3 regions of the Serratia sp. NA_112.1 genome follow, and region 3 is predicted to be linked to each of the others. Evidence: predicted binding sites of a transcription regulator. Region 3 holds the regulator's gene; each other region holds the start of a gene.
What was found. Region 3 encodes LexA, which represses DNA repair genes until DNA is damaged. Its sites were predicted from a motif close to TNCTGTATGTACATACAGNA; they were not measured.
Positions count from the first base shown of each region.

Region 1 (6,797 bases), on a different contig from region 3:
CTTCGAAACGGTAATCGAACAGCGATGCCGGTTTGCGTTTGATCACCAGCTTCGGCAAGGCACGCGGTTCACGCGTCAGCTGCAGCTGGGTTTGTTCCATATGGTTGCTGTACAGATGGGTATCGCCGCCGGTCCAGACGAAATCACCCACTTCCAGGCCACATTGCTGCGCCATCATATGGACCAACAGCGCATAGCTGGCAATGTTGAACGGCAGGCCGAGGAACACATCGCAGGAACGCTGGTACAGTTGGCAAGACAATTTGCCATCCGCCACGTAAAACTGGAAGAACGCATGGCACGGTGCCAACGCCATCTGATCCAACTCCCCCACGTTCCAGGCTGAAACAATGATACGGCGCGAATCCGGGTCCTGCTTCAGCTGGTTCAGCACGGTAGTCAATTGATCGATCTGACGACCGTCCGCCGTCCCCCAGGCACGCCACTGTTTGCCATATACCGGGCCAAGACTGCCGTTTTCGTCGACCCACTCGTCCCAAATGCTGACGTTGTTTTCCCGCAGATACGCCACGTTGGTATCGCCATTCAGGAACCACAGCAATTCATGGATTATCGAACGCAGGTGACACTTCTTGGTAGTAACCAGCGGAAACCCTTCCTGCAAATTGAAACGCATCTGGTGGCCGAATATCGACAAGGTGCCAGTGCCGGTACGGTCGGCTTTAGGGGTGCCCTCGGCGAGCACTTTGTTCATCAAATCCAGATACTGTTTCATTTGTTCCTCACGACAGTTGTTGCTGTGGGCGGCGACGATACGCCCAAATCATCATAATAATACCGGCCACCACCATAGGAACTGACAGGATCTGCCCCATGCTGATTACGCCGTCAAACAGGCCGAGCTGGGCATCCGGCTGGCGGAAGGCTTCGACAATAATACGGAATGCACCATAACCAATCAGGAACAGGCCGGAGACGGCCCCCATTGGCCGCGGTTTGCGGATAAACAGGTTCAGAATGATAAACAGCACCACGCCTTCAAGCAGCAGTTCATACAGCTGGGACGGGTGACGCGGCAACACGCCGTATTGGTTCAGGAGCGGCAGCAGTTGCGGATCGGCGGCGGCAAGCGCCACGTCTTCTGCACGCGAGCTTGGGAACAGCATCGCCCATGGGGTATCGGTAGTCACACGGCCCCAGAGCTCACCGTTGATAAAGTTACCCAAACGGCCGGCACCCAGACCGAACGGGATCAGCGGGGCGATGAAATCAGAAACCTGGAAGAAGGTGCGTTTGGTGCGGCGAGCGAACCAGAACATCACCAGGATCACCCCCATCAGACCGCCGTGGAATGACATGCCGCCATCCCAGACTTTAAACAGATAGAGCGGGTTCTCCAGGAACAGCGGCAGATTGTAGAACAGCACATAACCCACGCGACCACCGACGAACACACCTAGGAAACCGGCGTACAGCAGGTTCTCTACTTCATCCTTGGTCCAGCCGCTGCCGGGTTTGTTAGCCCGGCGTACCGCCAGCCACATGGCAAAAACAAAGCCAACCAGGTACATCAGACCGTACCAATGCAGAGAAACCGGGCCGATAGAGAAAATCACCGGATCAAATTTAGGAAACGCCAGATAGCTATTGGTCATCTATCACCACAACATGTCTATTATTCTTCCCCATCCGGGGGCGGCAGGTGCCAAACGCGGTGAAACTCAGCGGGAACACTATTTTTCCGTGGCTTTCAACGCAGTTGAGGAAGCGGATAATAGCATAAGCTTAACCGCCTCCGGACTGGCACGCCGGGAAAAGTTCTGTAAAAAAATCAGTCAGCCCGCGGCTTACTTGCCGCCGCGGATCAAACCGCCCATACCACGACGCTCCATAAATGCCGCCACCTGGTGGCGCACTTCGGTGGTCATTTGGGCGTTAAGCACCCGCTGGGTCAGCACTTCGGCATCGGACAGCTCAATATGCCGCAGCAGATATTTTATCCGCGCCACGCTGCGGCCGTTCATGCTCAGGTTGCGGTAGCCCATCCCCACCAGCAGCAACGCCCCCATAGGGTCGCCGGCCAGTTCACCACACAGGCTGACCTGCAGCCCGACGGCCCTGGCCTGAACGGCTATCAGCTTCAGCACCTGCAACATGGCAGGATGCAGGCTGTCGTACAGTGAGGCCACCCGGGTATTGTTGCGATCTACCGCCAGCAGGTATTGGGTCAGGTCGTTGGTCCCCACCGAAATAAACTCAACGCGCCCGGCCAGATGCGGGATCATGAAGATCATCGAAGGGACTTCCAGCATGATGCCCAATTTGGGTTTGGGGATTTCATACCCCAGCACCTCTTCCACTTCCCGCCCTGCGCGGTCGATCAACCTGCGTGCTTCGTCGATCTCCTCCAGGCTGGTGATCATCGGCAACAGTATGCCCAGATTGCCAGTTCCGGCATTGGCACGCAGCATGGCTCGCACCTGGATCAGGAAGATCTCCGGTTGATCCAGGGTAATGCGGATGCCACGCCAGCCCAGGCACGGGTTTTCTTCGCTGATCGGCATATAAGGCAGTTGTTTATCGGCACCGATATCCAGCGTGCGTAGCGTCACTGGCTTATTTGGATACATCTGCAACATGCCCTGATACTGTGCGACCTGCTCCTCTTCAGAAGGGAAACCGCTCTGTAGCATAAAAGGAATTTCGGTACGGTATAGGCCAACGCCATCAACCCGCCCGCCCAACAGTTTTTCATGTTCCGGGCTGAGGCCGGCATTAAGCATCACCTGAACTCGCTCACCGCTTTTAAGCTGGGCCGGTTGCTCAACGTCATCTTCCGCCAACCTGCTTAATTCCAGCTCTTCGCTGATCAGCCGTTGGTATTCCTGCACCAGCACCGGTTCGGGGTCGACCAAAAGTTCGCCGCGATAACCGTCGACAATCAGCAGCCGCTGGCTGAGTAGCGCAGGCTGAATATCCGCGCCCATCACCGTCGGTACGCCCATCGCCCGCACCAATATGGCTGCATGGGAGCTGGCAGCACCGTCGCGCACCACCACGCCGACCAGCCTGTCCTGCGGCATTTCAGCCAACAGTGTCGCGGTCAGCTCATCGGCTACCAGCACAAAGCGCGCCGGCCACTGGGTAGCGCCCTGGGTGGTGTCATCGAGATGGAATAGCAGACGCTGGCCGAGCGCGCGCAGATCGCTGGCGCGCTCACGCATATAGGTGTCTTGCAGGCTGGCAAACTGAGCGGCAAAGACTTCGATCACCTGTTTAACCGCCCATTCCGCCACAGAACCGGCATCAATCTCGGAAAAGAGTTCGCGCTTGAGGCGAGCATCGTTGAGCAGGTGAGAGTAAAGATCGAAGATCGCCGCGCTCTCTTTTTGCGAGCTGGCGGCAAAGCGCTTGCTGAAACGGCGGAATTCCGCACCGGCTTCTTCAAGTGCCTGAGTCAGGCGTTCGCGTTCGCTGGCGGTATCGAGCGTCGAGGCTTTGTAAACCTGGTCGAGAGACGGTTGACTGCTGTCCTGCCAACCTTCCGCTACGGCGACGCCCGGCGATGCCGCCAGTGCACGAATGCGCGTCTGACGATACTGGCCAAAAATGGCGTTAAGCTGTGACTGCAAGAGGATCCCGGCCATTTGTGTGGCCAGGGTCACCATGAAGGATTCTTCGCTTTCGTCAAACTGGCGCAGCTCACGCTGCTGCACCACCAATACCCCCAGCAACTGGCGACGATGAATGATCGGCACGCCGAGGAAGGATCGGAAACGATCCTCTTTCACCTGGGGAATGTATTTGAAGCTGGGGTGGCTCTGCGCGTCTGCCAGGTTAATCGGCTCCGCAAGGCGTCCGACCAATCCGACAATGCCTTCATCAAATGCCAGTGCGATAGCGCGCCCACGCGGTTTTTTTAACCCGCGTGTCGCCATCAGGTAATAGCAGCGGCGGTCGTTGTCCGCCAGGTAGATGGAACAGACTTCTGTATCCATTGCCAGACAGGTTTCATTGACCAAAAGATCCAGCGCATCTGTCAGGCTGGCCGCCGCGGCCACCTTCTCAACAATTTCTCGCAAGCGCGTGAGCATAGTCGGCTTAACTTAACCTCTCTTCCGGCGATAAGCGGGGGTCTGCCGCTGTGCTGCCTGCTCCTGCATCGGCATCACGGTGACGGCGAATTCTTTCATCACCCGGCGGTAAACGTCGCGTTTGAACGACACCACCTGGCGCACCGGATACCAAAAACTCACCCAGCGCCAGCCGTCAAACTCCGGCGTGCTGCTGCGTTGCATATTGATATCAGCGTCATTGCACATTAACTGCAACAGAAACCATTTCTGCTTTTGGCCGATACAAACCGGCTTTGTGTCCCAACGCACCAAACGTTTTGGCAATTTATAGCGCAACCAGTTGCGGGTTGAGGCCAGGATACGGACATCCTTTTTACTCAGTCCCACTTCTTCGAACAGCTCACGGTACATTGCCTGTTCTGCGGTTTCACCAGGGTTAATCCCACCTTGGGGAAACTGCCAGGAGTGTTGACCGTAACGGCGAGCCCACAGGACTTGCCCCTGACGATTACAGATTACGATACCAACATTCGGGCGGTAGCCATCATCATCGATCACCGGACTACCTCGATAAGCTTAAATTCGCATAGATACCCTGATTGTTTCACACAAGCTACAGGCGGTAAACCACTGCTTTGCGGCGCTGCAAACCGGATAACATTGGGATAACTCACAGATAATGGCAAAGTTATAAACATGCGGAAGGATTTACACCGGGTTTTATTCACTTTTTCTGTGGATAGGTATGTGAAGAACTCAAGGGATAAGCCGGTAAAACTCTGGTGAGCCTAAAAACCCCGGAAATATAAAAATCAAATTAAATATTTAAAAACATATACATATACAACCATAAACAGCCCTACACAGAGCCAAAACGTGATCTATGTCCGTTTAGGATCTTACCCTGGTGAAAGATCCACCAACGTCGTTTTTATCCACAGATTATCCGTATGAGTTACGCACAAAACGGACAATTTCGCAAAAAAGTGCCTGCGTCAAGGCTGTAAATCGAACCAGTGATCGGTAAAAATTTGGGTTATCCCATAAATCTGTGGATAAATAGGTGTAAGATCCTGTTTATTGTCGGTGGCTACAGGTGCACAAGCGTCAGTCGGAATTTTTCCTTTACCGGGGGGGAGAGAAAAAGTCATGGAAAATCATGCTACTATTATTCTTTTCCCCAGTCCTTTCCGGCCAAAGTTCTCTGTGGACAAATACAGTACGTTTTTCAACCAAATCTAACAGGCTTGTATTATGGCGTTTTTCTCTCCTTTGCCCCCTCCTCCAGAAAACGAACAACAGCTGTTTGAAAGAGCACAACGGCTTGCCGGCTGTCATCTGGGCGAACTGGCCGAAGGTGCGCGGTTGGCTATCCCCAGGGATCTGAAACGTGATAAAGGCTGGGTTGGCATGCTGCTGGAGCAGTATCTTGGTGCCATGGCGGGCAGCAAACCGGAACAGGATTTCCCCGAGCTGGGCATCGAGCTAAAAACCATCCCGATAGACGCCGCCGGCAAACCGCTGGAAACCACCTTCGTCTGCGTAGCCCCCTTAACCGGCAACAGCGGTGTCACCTGGGCCAGCAGTCATGTACGCCATAAGCTGGCGCGGGTGCTGTGGATCCCGGTAGAAGGCGAGCGACAAATCCCGTTGGCGCAGCGCCGTATCGGCTCACCGCTGTTGTGGAGCCCAAACGCCGAAGAAGAAGAGATGCTACGCCGCGACTGGGAGGAACTGATGGATTTGATCGTGCTCGGCCACGTAGAGCGGATCACCGCCCGCCACGGTGAAGTGCTGCAACTGCGTCCCAAAGCCGCCAACAGTAAGGCCCTGACCGAAGCTATCGGCGAACAGGGTCAGCCAATCCTTACATTGCCGCGCGGCTTTTATCTGAAAAAAAGCTTCACCGGCGCATTATTGGCAAGACATTTCTTAGTTTGACCCCTTTTGTTTAGGTGGCGTTTAGCTAACAGTGTCGCTGTATCAATAAACGCGTATAATTCAGCCTTTGTTTTTTATTAAGGTGTGGCTCGACAATGTTTGAGTGGATTATGGATCCCAATGCCTGGTTAGCGTTAGGTACGCTGACCATTCTTGAGATCATTCTGGGTATCGATAACATCATTTTCCTTTCGCTGGTGGTGTCCAAGCTACCGAAAGCGCAGCAGAACAAGGCTCGCCGCATCGGGCTGGCCGGCGCAATGATAATGCGTCTGGGGCTCCTGGCCTCTATCGCCTGGGTGATCCGTCTGACCCACCCGCTGTTTAGCATCATGGACCACAGTATCTCGGCACGCGATCTGATCCTGCTGCTGGGTGGGCTGTTCCTGATTTGGAAAGCCAGTAAAGAGATCCATGAAACCATCGAAGGTTCAGAGGAAGAACACAACACGAAGGTGCACGGCTTCTTTGGCGCCATCGTGCAGATTATGCTGCTGGATATTATTTTCAGCCTGGACTCGGTGATTACCGCGGTAGGCCTGTCCGACCATCTGTTTATTATGATGGCGGCGGTGGTGATTGCCGTTGGCGTCATGATGTTTGCCGCCCGACCTATTGGCGAGTTCGTTAACCGCCACCCTTCGGTGAAAATGCTGGCGTTGGCGTTCCTGATCCTGGTGGGCTTCACCCTGATGCTGGAAAGCTTCCAGATACATGTACCGAAAGGCTATATCTATTTTGCGATGTTCTTCTCAATGTCGGTCGAAGCACTCAACCTGATGCGCAGCAAGAAAAATACCGTCTCTGAATAATTCCCCA
Region 1 is NZ_JBQZFO010000007.1:72,505-79,301, forward strand. Features, by position in the region: gene thyA (thymidylate synthase) at 1-736, opposite strand, end outside; gene lgt (prolipoprotein diacylglyceryl transferase) at 744-1,616, opposite strand; gene ptsP (phosphoenolpyruvate--protein phosphotransferase) at 1,809-4,055, opposite strand; gene rppH (RNA pyrophosphohydrolase) at 4,068-4,595, opposite strand; gene mutH (DNA mismatch repair endonuclease MutH) at 5,292-5,978, shown strand; gene ACUTQ5_RS15180 (TerC family protein) at 6,074-6,790, shown strand.
Region 1: mutH (DNA mismatch repair endonuclease MutH) is a predicted target of LexA. The motif match lies at 5,240-5,259, and genes of this name have one in related genera.

Region 2 (6,797 bases), on a different contig from region 3:
CGGGTTGCCGCTTTTGACAACACCTGCGGCTTCAGATGATGGTACCGTGCCAACACCAGAATCCGCTCTTCGGGCTTAGCATAGCCACTCAGCTTATCCAACAAATATTCGAGCTGTTCATGCGCTAGCAGGACTACCGATTTCTTGTTGCCTTTACTCAGGCTGTTCAACGGTTTTTTCAACTGGTGTGGGTTCTGCTGTACAAAGCGGTTTGCCACCTCACCAATGCGCTCATTGAAACGGTAAGTGGTATCGAGCGCACATTGTGCCCCTTCGCCAAAGTTCTCGGCAAATGCTGTGGTCAGCGTCAGTTCAGCACCGCTGAAACGATAAATGGCCTGCCAGTCATCACCCACGGCAAACAGGCAAGTCTGTTTGTTTTGTTTACGTAGCGCCGCCAGCAGCTGTGCCCGTTGCGGTGAGATATCCTGAAACTCATCGACCAGGATATGTTTCCATGGGCTGACAAAACGCCCTTTCTCCAGAATATTGACCGCCTGATGGATCAGGCCGGAGAAGTCTACCGCGCCTTCCTCTTTCAGTGCGCCTTTCCAGGCTTTGAGCAACGGTGCCATCAGCCGGATACGTTTTGAAAACAGGTCACGGACCTCTTCATCTGCCTGTTCGATCATTTCCGCCTGACTACCGCCGTGCATCCGCATCAACCCCAGCCAACGTTCCAGTCGGCCCGCCAGCCGTTCTGCCAGGCGTTTATCCTGCCAAAAATCACCTTCCGGCACTTCCCATTCCAGCTCTTCAAGCAACCATTGACGCCACCCTTTGGCCTGTGCTTTTTTCTCTGCGCACTGCTGCTGCCAATGGGTTATCAACAAAGCTCTTCGAGCCTTGCTGTCGGTTTCCAGTTTACTGATCGCCGGCACCTTGCGGTTGCCCTGCTGGATAATCTGCAGCGCCAATGCGTGGAAGGTTTTGGCCTGAATCGCCACGCTGCCCAGACGCTCCTGAATGCGCTCGTTCATCTCTTCCGCCGCCTGACGGCCAAACGCCAGCAACAGTATTTGCCCCGGTTCAGCCTCCTGGCGACGCAGCAGCCAACCGGCTCGCGCCACCAGCACCGAGGTTTTCCCACTGCCGGCCCCGGCCAGGACTAACACTGAATCTTCGCCATTAACTACTGCGCGGCTTTGCGAGTCGTTCAGGGGGGAGGTTTCGATATTCTGGAAGAAGTCGTGGTAACTCTCCAGCATACGTTCGGTCCACTGCTGATTACGCTGCCCGACACTGTGCAACCCATGCAGCAGCCATTGCTGACAAAGCAGATAATCATCCCGACAATTGTCAAATTGCTCCAGCCGCGCCACCGGCATGGGCAAGGCACCGAAAGACTCACGAATTTGTTGCTGCAGCTTGCCCAGCTCGGATTTTTTAAGCCACTTATCCTGCTGTTCAATACGCTGGATATGTTCAACCTGTTGCTGCAACACGCCGGCGCTGACTTCACTCATCTCCAAGCTCCACTGCTGCCAGGCCAGCTGGAGATAGTGATAGAAGCGCTGAGTTTCCTGCCATTCGGTACCATGCAGGCGCACCACTTTCTCCTCCGGCAGCTCAAACTCCAGTTCGCCCCAGACGATGCCCCGCTTACACCGAACATGAATCAACTGATTGAAAGGAATAAGATATTCATGCTTCTCACCGCTCACCTCGACACCGGCGTGCAGCAACCGCACACGGTTATAAGGGTGTTGAGCCAGGTGTTTCCCCAGCGATGTCGCTTTAAGTTCCATATCGTCGCGCCATGACTATGTTGAGATTAAATAACGGATATCTGCCAGTTTACCTGCGATAAGCAGTGGCACTCTAGCGCTAAAAAAAGGGTAGAATAGATTTTGCGTTTTGATAGCAAACGCACCGCATCGCGGTTTGGCCATCATTAGAGCAGAATGACGACTATGCGTACTGTACTGAATATTCTTAATTTTGTGTTAGGCGGCTTTTTCACCACCCTTGGCTGGCTGGTCGCAACAGTGTTTAGCGTGGTGCTGATCATCACACTCCCCCTAACCCGCTCCTGCTGGGAAATCACCAAGCTGTCGTTACTGCCATTCGGTAACGAAGCCATTCACGTTAATGAATTGTACCCGGAAAAAAGCAATGTACTGCTTTCCGCCAGTGGTTCACTGCTGAACATTATCTGGCTGATCCTGTTCGGCTGGTGGCTGTGCCTGTCGCATATTGCCGCCGGGATTGTGCAGTGTGTAACGATTATTGGCATCCCGGTGGGTATAGCCAATTTCAAAATCGCCGCCATTGCCCTGTGGCCGGTCGGGCGACGAGTGGTATCCGTTGAAATGGCGCAACAGGCCAGAACTGAAAATGCCCGACGTCAGTATCAGCAGCGTTAATTTTTTCTCCGCCTGAGGAGTTTTTCGTGCTCTCTTTTGCACCAGCAATACGCCGTTATGCCTACAACAGTAATCTGCTTTATGATCTGCGCATCTTCATTGCACTGGCTGGTGCGGCCGCCGTACCCTGGTGGTTAGCCATTCCCAAGCTCACCATTCCCCTGACTCTGGGGGTGGTGGCAGCGGCGTTGACCGATCTGGACGATCGCTTGGCTGGCAGACTACACAATCTGTTGATCACACTGGTGTGTTTTTTTGTCGCTTCCGCCTCCATTGAGCTGCTGTTTCCTTATCCGTGGCTGTTCGCTCTTGGCCTCACTGCCTCTACCTGCGGTTTTATTTTGCTGGGTGCCCTGGGGCAACGTTACGCCACCATTGCTTTTGGTGCCTTGCTGATCGCGGTCTATACCATGCTCGGCACCTCAATGTATGACGCCTGGTATCAACAGCCGACGCTGCTGATCATTGGCGCCCTGTGGTACAACCTGCTGACGCTGATTGGTCACCTGATCTTTCCTATCCGACCTCTGCAGGAAAATCTGGCGCGTTGTTACAACCAATTGGCAAGTTATCTGGATGCCAAGGCCAACCTGTTTGACCCGGACGTCGAGCATGATGCAGACCTGCCGTGGATGGACGTTGCCATGGCCAACAGCGCCCTGGTGACCATTCTTAACCAGACCAAAGTTTCATTGCTGACGCGGCTAAAAGGCGATCGGGGTCAACGCGGAACTCGCCGCACGCTGCATTATTATTTCGTTGCACAGGATATCCATGAGCGCGCAAGTTCCTCCCACGTTCAATATCAGGCGCTGAGTCGACAGTTTCGTCACAGTGATATTCTGTTTCGTTTCCAGCGCTTGCTCAGCATGCAGGCTCGCGCCTGCCAACAGTTGGCACAGTCGATTTTGCTGCGGCAAAAGTATCAGCACAACCTTCGTTTCGAACCGGCCTTTGGCCGTATTGAAGAAGCACTGACTCGCATTGCCATCACCCCGGAAAACAGTGAGCTGACCAAAGCACTATCGCACCTGTTGAAAAATTTGCGCGCGATTGACGCCCAACTTGCAAATATTGAGTCCGAGCAGGCACTGGCCAGTGGCCTGGCGGAAGAGAATAGTCTGTCGGATGACCGGCTCACTGGCTGGAGCGATATTCGCTTGCGTATCAGCCGCCATCTAACACCTCAGTCTGCCTTGTTCCGTCATGCTATCCGCATGTCAGTGGTACTGTGCGTGGGCTACGCCTTTATTCAGTTTACCGGCATGCAGCACGGTTATTGGATCCTGTTAACCAGCCTGTTTGTCTGCCAACCCAATTACAACGCCACGCGTCGCAGGCTGGCGCTTAGAATTATCGGCACGCTGGCCGGTATTCTTATCGGCCTGCCAATCCTCTATTTTGTACCCTCGCTGGAAGGCCAGATGGTGCTGATCGTCATCAGCGGCGTTCTGTTCTTCGCTTTTCGGACCGTGCAATACGCCCATGCCACAATGTTTATTACCCTGCTGGTATTGCTGTGCTTTAACTTGCTGGGTGAAGGTTTTGAGGTGGCCGCACCTCGGGTTTATGACACGATTCTGGGATGCGCCATCGCCTGGGCGGCAGTCAGTTTTATCTGGCCAGACTGGAAGTTTCGCCAATTATCGGCAGTCGTCACTAAAACGCTGGACGCCAACTGCCGTTATCTGGATGCCATTCTGGTGCAATATCATCAGGGTAAAGACAACGGCCTTCCCTATCGTATCGCTCGCCGGGATGCACACAACAGTGATGCAGAGCTGGCTTCGGTGATATCAAATATGTCTGCCGATCCAAAAGCGGATAAAGGGGTTCAGGAAGCCGCCTTCCGCCTGTTGTGTTTAAACCACACCTTGTTGAGTTATATCTCTGCGTTGGGTGCACACCGTGAGCGTCTGAACAACCCTGCTACGCTGGCGCTGTTAAATGATGCGGTTTGTTATGTTGATGGAGCCCTGCATCAGGAAGAACTGGACGACCGGCGCATCACTCAGGCATTGGAAAGCCTGGCTGAACGTATTGTGCACGCTGCGCCGGAACCGGAAAGCAAAGATCAGTTGGTGTTGCAGCAAATTGGACTGGTCATTGAGCTGCTGCCGGAACTTACCCTGCTTAATACCCAAATCAGCAAATTGGCTTGATCACCCGGGGCCTTTTATCAGGCCCCGGACTCCCGGATTATGTCCGTGACTAAGCAATGACATAGTACGTTCAAACCAATGCGTCAGCTCACTGCGTATTTCCGAAGGTAGAGCCTCATGATGATAACCGGCAATGGCCCCGCCCAGAGAAAGCAGTACCCGCAATCCTAAATTGCGCTTCTGCTGCAAAAGACGAAGATAGCTGTGTTTGGCACCATTCAGGCGCAAATCATAAACATTACGAATGCCTGCACGCCAAAGTAACCGTTCCATATTGATGTCGATGTTGGGTAAGGTTTTCAGCCGCCCCTGATTATCCGTTTTAACCTTAAGTTCTCGTCGCGCTTCACGAATAGCCTGCCAGGCTAACTCCACAAGCTCCCTCCTGTCGCGCCACAGCGTTTCATCGACCCAGTAATAACGCATGGTAATAGGTACCCCTCGCTTGGAGTACACCATATTGACCATGCCGCGAGAGCGAAAAGCTGGCTCCAGGCTATCCGTCGCACGAAGATATAGCTCCCCTTCGGCAATCACAGCGAACATGACGCCATCAGCCAGCAGCCCATAACCGCCAAATTGCGAGCGTGTAGTAATGCCGCCTAATGCGTAAAAATACGCTTTGGCCTGCATGATCCTTCCACTTGATGTCCCTTTCATAGCCTTCTCCTTGTGTAGATTAGTGTTCTATCATTCCCCACACCAATGAAATAAAAGTAACGTGAACAAGTAATTAGAAAAATACGCACTATCTGCAGTCATGCCAATCACAAACGTCCAGTGTATGAAAAATGATCGCAATTATGCGATGTACTACGAATATTTGAGTTGATCTTAAACACAACTGGATGTACTGTATAAACATACAGTGACACTACGGGCGGGATACTTTATGCGTACTCAATCACTCTACAAACCCCATTTCAGCCACACCTCTTTTGCGCTGAATAATGCTGCACAGAGCACCGATGCCGGCAAAGCGAATGGCCTTATCAGTGAACTTGTTTACAACGAGCATCAGCCCGCAGTAGCGCAATTGTTGCTACCTCTGCTGCAACAACTGGGAATGCAGTCACGTTGGTTGTTATGGCTGACGCCACAGCAAAAACTGAGTAAGTTATGGCTACAACAGTCCGGCTTGCCGGTTGGAAAAGTGATACAGCTGAGCCAAATTAACCCGCTGGACACGGTTGAAGCGATGGAAAAAGCGCTGCTGACGGGTAACTATAGTGTAGTACTTGGATGGCTGCCCGATCTTACAGAAGAAGATCGTCTAAAATTAAGGCGTGCGGCAGAATTAGGTAACGCTTATGGGTTCATTATGCGTCCTCAACGTGACATAAACCCGATTCACGGACACTGTTCCACCCTAAAAATTCACTCTTCTTTGTATCATTAAGTAAATTTAGGATTTTTCCCATCATTTTCTTCTCTAGGTAAGGGAACCTTTATGGGATCAGGGACAAAGCGAGTGTGGCTGCGGTTCCGCGCCCCAAAACCAAGGTTAAAATGCTCGTTTTTTTTGCCGGTTAATGTTAGTAAATATGTATATTTCTGCGTTTTTTTTTAGAGCTTTATCACATCACACTTGTAACTTTCGCGCCACGTTGTAGACTTTACATCGCCAAGGTTGCTCTATAACGCCAGATAAACTGGCAGAGTAACAAACGAGGGCTCAAACCTTGGCGAAGGAATTTAACCAAGGGCTTAAAACAGCTTTAAAGCTCATTGCCTATTTGGATGATAACGAGGCGCAAAATGAAAAAGACAGCTATCGCATTAGCAGTGGCACTGGCAGGTTTCGCAACAGTAGCGCAAGCCGCCCCAAAAGATAATACCTGGTACACCGGTGCTAAACTGGGCTGGTCCCAGTACCATGACACTGGTTTCTACGGCAACGGTTACCAGAATGGTATCGGCAATGGTCCGACCCATAAAGATCAACTGGGTGCTGGCGCGTTCCTGGGTTACCAGGCGAACCAATACCTGGGCTTCGAGCTGGGCTATGACTGGCTTGGCCGTATGCCTTACAAAGGCAGCGTGAACAACGGTGCTTTCAAAGCGCAGGGCGTTCAACTGGCCGCTAAACTGAGCTACCCAATCATAGACGATCTGGACATCTACACTCGTCTGGGTGGTATGGTATGGCGTGCAGATTCCAAAGCTAACTACGGTAATGGCACTCGTCTGAGCGACCACGACACCGGCGTTTCTCCTTTGGCAGCAGTTGGTGTTGAATACGCACTGACCAAAAACTGGGCTACCCGCC
Region 2 is NZ_JBQZFO010000001.1:890,438-897,234, reverse strand. Features, by position in the region: gene helD (DNA helicase IV) at 1-1,748, opposite strand, end outside; gene ACUTQ5_RS04280 (YccF domain-containing protein) at 1,914-2,366, shown strand; gene yccS (YccS family putative transporter) at 2,393-4,528, shown strand; gene ACUTQ5_RS04270 (TfoX/Sxy family DNA transformation protein) at 4,529-5,188, opposite strand; gene sulA (SOS-induced cell division inhibitor SulA) at 5,421-5,927, shown strand; gene ompA (porin OmpA) at 6,287-6,797, shown strand, end outside.
Region 2: sulA (SOS-induced cell division inhibitor SulA) is a predicted target of LexA. The motif match lies at 5,380-5,399, and genes of this name have one in related genera.

Region 3 (6,797 bases):
TGCCGCCCAATTGCAGCGCCACCGGATGTTCTTCTTCGCTGTAGGCCAGATAGTCGCCCTTGCCGTGGATAATCGCGCCGGTAGTCACCATTTCGGTGTACAGCAGCGTGTCTTTGGTCAGCAGGCGGTGGAAGTAACGGCAATGACGATCGGTCCAGTCGAGCATCGGCGCGATGGAGAAACGATTGGCGGCGTATTTTGAAGCGTTGTTGTCTGTCGTCATGCTGGGTTACTGGCTACCTGATTCTGTCTGGTTTCAACGAACGGCGTACTGCCGCAAACGCCTATTATAACGACAATCGACAGCGTTGGGAAAACCACTGTACCGCCCGGTTAAAAAAGTCCTCGAAAAAACGAATAAAAAAGCGTGGTCAGGTGTTCTCTCAACACGGGTGCAGTTGTGCACCTTTATCAATGAGGAAACAACCATGAACAGTTTCGTTAAACGCCTGCTGCCAGTCATTGCCGGTTCTCTGCTGTTCTCCGGTGCGGCCCTGGCGATGGGCGGTGACAGTCGGCGTAGCCTGATCGCCGCCGCCGTTGGTTTTCTGGCACTCGGCATCGCAGGCGATCGCGCCTATTAAGCGAGCGTCGCCAGGGGATGAACGTGGTCTACTGGGCCGATGGCCGTCATGGTTTTATGCTGATTGGGCATAATCCTGCGCCGGAAATGGCCGCGTTGGCAGAGCGCTTTCAACGCTCACTTGCCGGCTGAGGATCCACTGCCTCCGGCTCCCGAAGTGTGAACATCGTCACGCTAGTGACGGACGGCAGACGGCAAACCAGTCGATTAGTGCGCCATATCAGAGGAAAAGGGGCCGACTCTCGGCGATTTGACTGAAGCATGGTAAAATCGGCTTTTTTACGTACCGGGAAATTTGCCATGAACTCAAGCACCCAGGAAAAGCTGCTGGCGCAGGCTGAACAACTCTGTCAGCAACGCAATGTGCGTCTGACACCGCAGCGGCTGGAAGTGTTACGCCTGATGGCACAGCAGCCCGGTGCCATCAGCGCTTACGATCTGCTGGATCTGCTGCGCGTCGCCGAACCTCAGGCCAAACCACCGACGGTGTACCGAGCACTGGATTTCCTGCTGGAACAAGGCTTTATTCACCGGGTGGAGTCAGCCAACAGCTACGTGCTGTGCCATCACTTCGAACAGCCGACGCATACTTCCGCGTTGTTTATCTGCGATCGCTGTGGTCAGGTGACCGAACGCACTACCGAAGGGGTCGAAGAGACACTGCAGAAACTGGCGAAGGAGTCTGGTTTTGTTCTGCGCCATAACGTGGTGGAGGCGCATGGCCTGTGTGCGGGGTGCGTTGAGGTAGAAGCCTGTGACAGCAAGCATGACTGCGGCGAACACGATCACAGCATCGCCATCAAGAAGAAATAGGTTGGGTTTTCAGGTACTTCCTTGTACCTGCAGGTTTAGCGTCAAGGGGATAAAAACGCCGGACCTTTAAAAGGTAGCTTGTGGCCGCAATCCGCTGCGGCCCAGCGCGCTACCAACGATACTTGTTGTGGTCTTCCCAGGATTTAACTTCTTTCTCGGCCGCCTCTTTCTGGTAGCCGTAACGTTCCTGAATTTTACCGACAAGCTGTTCACGTTTCCCTTCAATGACCGTCAGATCGTCATCGGTCAGCTTGCCCCACTTTTCCTTCACTTTCCCTTTAAACTGCTTCCAGTTACCGTCGGCTTGATCTTTGTTCATAACCTCTCCGTTACCTGTGATTAGTCAGTTTTAAACGCCTGTGGCCGGACTTAACTGAGTAATTATTTCGGTCAATTGACCTGAATAAAAGGATTGTCAGTTCCAATTCATTCCGCCAGCCACATGATTAACTATAGCTACAGATAGCGAAAAAAATAAAAACTCAGGATAAAAATTCACAAAAACAATAAAACACAGTAAAAACACCAAAATAACAGCAAGTAAGCGGAAACAATTTCGCTCAAGAAAATGTAACTTAATATGAATTAAAATATAAATAAAACTAATGATTAATCATTTTTGATTGCGCCACATCCGCTGCAAACCAGGTCCCTCGCACCCTGTGGCAATGCCAAATCCACCCGAGAGCAAGACCACGTAACGCAAGAAATACCGCCAACGCCAGCCACAATCCATGGTTGCCTAATACAGGCAAGGTAAACAGCGTCAGCCCATAACCGGCGGCGGCTACTGCCATGCTGTTACGCATTTCTGCGCCGCGGGTGGCCCCAATAAACATGCCGTCCAACAAATAGCACCATACTCCCACCAATGGCAGCACTACCTGCCACGGCAGATAATGGCTCGCCAGCGCGCGCAGTTCTGGTAAAGAGGTCAACGCCGCTATAATTTGCGGCCCGGCAACGGCATAGAGCAGCCCAAAGCCCAACGCCACCAGACAGGCTTGCCGACAAGCCGCACGCCATACTTTGCGCAGTTGGCTATCGTCACGGGCTCCATAGGCATGCCCCGAATGCGCCTCTACCGCGTAGGCAAAACCGTCCAGCGCATAAGCGGTGAAGGTCAGCAAATTCATCAGCACCGCATTGACCGCGACCACCTCGCCACCAAGCCGGGCACCGAAGATGGTCAGCGAGGCAAAACACAGTTGCAGCAGCAATGAACGCAGCATAATGTCGCGATTCAACGCCAGCAGACGCCGCAAATTACCGCGCCAGGCTTGGCGCAGCATCGGCACAGAAATGCCGCGTATGCGCATCACGCGCCAGGCCAGCCATAATCCCAACAGCAGCGTGGCATATTCAGAAATGGCAGTCGCCGTAGCGGCCCCCTGCACGTTCCAGCCCAGTCCCATCACCAGCCAGATATCCAATACGATATTCAACAGGTTGCCGACAATCAGCAGGATCACCGGTGCGCGCACATATTGCACCCCGAGCAACCAACCCAGGATAACCATATTGGCCAGTGCCGCCGGGGCACTCAGCCAACGGATCTCGAGGAATAAGCGAGCCTGTTCCAGCACCGTCCCATCGCCACCGACGATTCTTAGTGCCAACTCAATCAGCGGATAGCGCAGTAACACAATCGCCGCCCCAGCCAACACTGCCAGCAGCAACGGCTGCATAAAGGCTCGTGCCAGCCCCTGCGGATTTTGCGCCCCCAACGCCTGTGCGGTCAGCCCGGTGGTACTCATACGCAGAAACAGCAACAGCATAAACAGGAAGCTGGTCGCCATGGAGCCAACCGCTACGCCCCCCAGATAGGTAGGGCTGTCGAGGTGGCCGATCACTGCGGTATCCACCAGCCCAAGCAGCGGCACGGTGATATTGGAGAAAATCATGGGCAGCGCAAGGCGCCACAGGGCTTTATCGGTATCGCTGGTGAAGGCAGAAAACAGGCGCATAGTGAAATGTTCCCGTGTATACCCGTCATCTTTCAAGTTGCAGTGTTGTTATCTGCACTCAGTTATGTGGCCCGTCCATGGGCCACACCCCTTTGGGGCCGCTGCGAGCAGCATTCAAATCTGCTCCCGGCAGATTTGTCACCCCAGTTACTTACCTGAGTAAGCGCCTGGGGATGAGCGAGTTGGCCGCTTAGCTGCAACTTGAAAGCTATAGGGTATATAGTGAATCAGATATGACATCGCCCCAGAGCTGGGGCGACTTGAATCAGAGGACGATGTTTAGGCGCGAGGATTAAACCCAGTCGCCATTGCGGATCACACCGACCGCCAGACCTTCAATGGTGAAATTCTGCTGACGCAGATCGACCACAATCGGCTGGAATTCACTGTTTTCCGGCAACAGCTCAACCACGTTACCGTGCTTTTTCAGGCGTTTGACCGTGACTTCATCTTCAATGCGTGCCACAACCACCTGGCCATTACGCACGTCCTGAGTTTTATGCACTGCCAGCAGATCGCCGTCGAGAATACCGATGTCACGCATTGACATGCCGTTGACCCGCAGCAGAAAATCTGCGCTCGGTTTGAACAGGGAAGGATCGACCTTGTAGTGCCCTTCGATATGCTGTTGCGCCAGCAGCGGCTCACCGGCGGCGACACGGCCAATCAGCGGTAAACCCTCTTCATCTTCCATCAGCAGGCGAATGCCGCGCGAAGCGCCGGAGATAATCTCGATAACGCCTTTACGCGCCAGCGCTTTCAGATGTTCTTCTGCGGCATTTGGCGAACGGAACCCCAGACGCATGGCGATCTCGGCGCGCGTTGGCGGCATGCCAGTGGACGAAATATGATCGCGAATCAGATCATAGACCTCTTGCTGTCTGGTAGTTAGTGCTTTCATTCCGCCCCCCTGTTTGTTTATACAGTCTTGCTGTGAGTATATACAGGTAACTGCAGCTTGGGAACCGAAGAGTGAATAAAAATCAGGGATTAGCGACACGGGTCGCAATGCAATGCCGCCACTCAGGCAAAGTGCTGCCACAGCACCGAACCCCAGACGAACAGCGCCAAAATAATCGCCAGTGAGACCGCCGCCGAGCCCATATCCTTTGCCCGACCGGAAAGCTCGTGATGCTCGGTCCCCACTCGATCGACAATCGCCTCAATCGCGCTGTTGAGTATTTCGACGATCATCACCAACAGCACAGATCCGATCAGTAAAATGCGCGCTATCGCACCTACGTCCAGCCAAATCGCCAGTATGATAGCCAGCACGGTCGCCACCAATTCCTGGCGGAATGCCGCTTCGTGCTGCCAGGCAGCGGAAAAGCCTTTATAAGAGTAGCCGGCGGCTTTAATAATACGGGTCAGGCCGGTTGCTTGGTTTGCCATGTTTTTGAGTGCCTTTAGCAGAGATAAGTCATAATTAAACAGTCTAGGCCAGGAAACTCTCCCGGCTCACGGTTTTCCAACACCACAGATCTGCTACCCGGTTTCTGGTATGCTTGCGGCGCATTGCTAACAAGAGGCTTCACGTTGTTATGTCAGGTTGGCGTAAAATTTATTATAAACTATTGAATTTACCACTTAAACTGTTGGTAAGAAGTAAGGTTATCCCTTCAGATCCGGTCACGGAGTTAGGGTTGGATCCCTCACGGCCGATTTTGTATGTTTTACCTTATAATTCCAAGGCGGATTTGCTGACGCTGCGCACCCAGTGCCTGGCGCAAGATCTGCCCGATCCCCTCGATCCGCTGGAGATAGACGGCACCGTGCTGCCAAGCCACGTGTTTATTCACGACGGGCCGCGCGTATTCCGCTACTACACGCCGAAAGAAGAGTCGGTAAAGCTGTTCCACGACTATCTGGATCTGCACCGCAGTAATCCGGATCTCGACATTCAGATGCTGCCGGTTTCGGTGATGTTCGGCCGCTCTCCAGGGCGCGAAGGTCATGGTACCCCACATCTGCGTCTGCTGAACGGCGTGCAGAAATTCTTCGCCGTGCTGTGGCTCGGCCGCGACAGCTTTGTCCGTTTTTCCAATACCGTTTCGCTACGCCGCATGGCCACCGAGCACGGTACGGACAAAATCATTGCGCAGAAACTGGCTCGCGTAGCACGCATGCACTTCTCGCGTCAGCGTCTGGCTGCCGTCGGCCCAAGCCTACCTGCCCGTCAGGACCTGTTCAACAAGTTGTTGGCGTCCAAGGCGATCGAAAAAGCGGTCGAAGACGAAGCGCGCAGCAAGAAAATCTCCCACGAAAAAGCCCAGCAGAACGCCATTGCGCTGATGGAAGAGATCGCTGCCGACTTCTCTTACGAGACGGTGCGCCTTTCCGATCGCGTGCTGAGCTGGACCTGGAACCGATTGTATCAAGGCATCAACGTCACTAACGCCGAACGCGTGCGTCAGTTGGCGCAGGACGGGCACGAGATTGTTTATGTGCCCTGCCACCGCAGCCACATGGACTACCTGCTGCTGTCCTACGTGCTGTATCACCAGGGGCTGGTCCCGCCGCACATTGCTGCCGGTATCAATCTCAACTTCTGGCCGGCTGGGCCGATTTTCCGTCGCCTGGGTGCTTTCTTTATTCGCCGTACTTTCAAAGGCAACAAGCTGTACTCGACGGTATTCCGTGAATACCTCGGCGAGCTGTTTACCCGCGGTTACTCGGTGGAATACTTTGTTGAAGGCGGCCGTTCCCGCACCGGACGTTTGCTGGAGCCGAAGACCGGCACCCTGTCGATGACCATTCAGGCGATGCTGCGCGGCGGTAGCCGTCCTATCACCCTGGTGCCGATTTACATCGGTTACGAACACGTAATGGAAGTGGGCACCTACGCCAAAGAGTTGCGTGGCGCGACCAAGGAAAAAGAGAGCCTGCTGCAGATGCTGCGCGGCCTGCGTAAGCTGCGCAATCTCGGCCAGGGTTACGTCAACTTCGGTGATCCACTGCCGTTGACCGCTTATCTGAACCAGAATGTGCCACAGTGGCGCGAATCCATTGACCCGATCGAAGCCCAGCGCCCAAGCTGGTTAACGCCGACGGTCAACGATTTGGCGGCCAAGATTATGGTGCGTATCAACAATGCCGCCGCCGCCAACGCCATGAACCTGTGTTCCACGGCGCTGCTGGCCTCACGTCAGCGTTCGCTGACCCGTGAGCAGTTGCTTGAGCAGTTGGAGTGCTACCTGCAACTGATGCGCAATGTGCCTTATGCCGGTGACGTTACCGTACCCACCCAGACGCCGGATGAGCTGCTGGACCACGCGCTGAACATGAACAAGTTCGAAGTGGAGAAGGATAACATCGGCGATATCATCATCCTGCCGCGTGAGCAGGCGGTGTTGATGACCTATTACCGTAACAATATCCATCATCTGCTGGTTCTGCCGTCGCTGATCGCCACTATTGTGATGCATCACCGCCGG
Region 3 is NZ_JBQZFO010000008.1:178,762-185,558, forward strand. Features, by position in the region: gene dusA (tRNA dihydrouridine(20/20a) synthase DusA) at 1-223, opposite strand, end outside; gene ACUTQ5_RS16610 (hypothetical protein) at 429-584, shown strand; gene zur (zinc uptake transcriptional repressor Zur) at 884-1,396, shown strand; gene ACUTQ5_RS16620 (CsbD family protein) at 1,506-1,715, opposite strand; gene dinF (MATE family efflux transporter DinF) at 1,999-3,363, opposite strand; gene lexA (transcriptional repressor LexA) at 3,656-4,264, opposite strand; gene ACUTQ5_RS16635 (diacylglycerol kinase) at 4,387-4,755, opposite strand; gene plsB (glycerol-3-phosphate 1-O-acyltransferase PlsB) at 4,905-6,797, shown strand, end outside.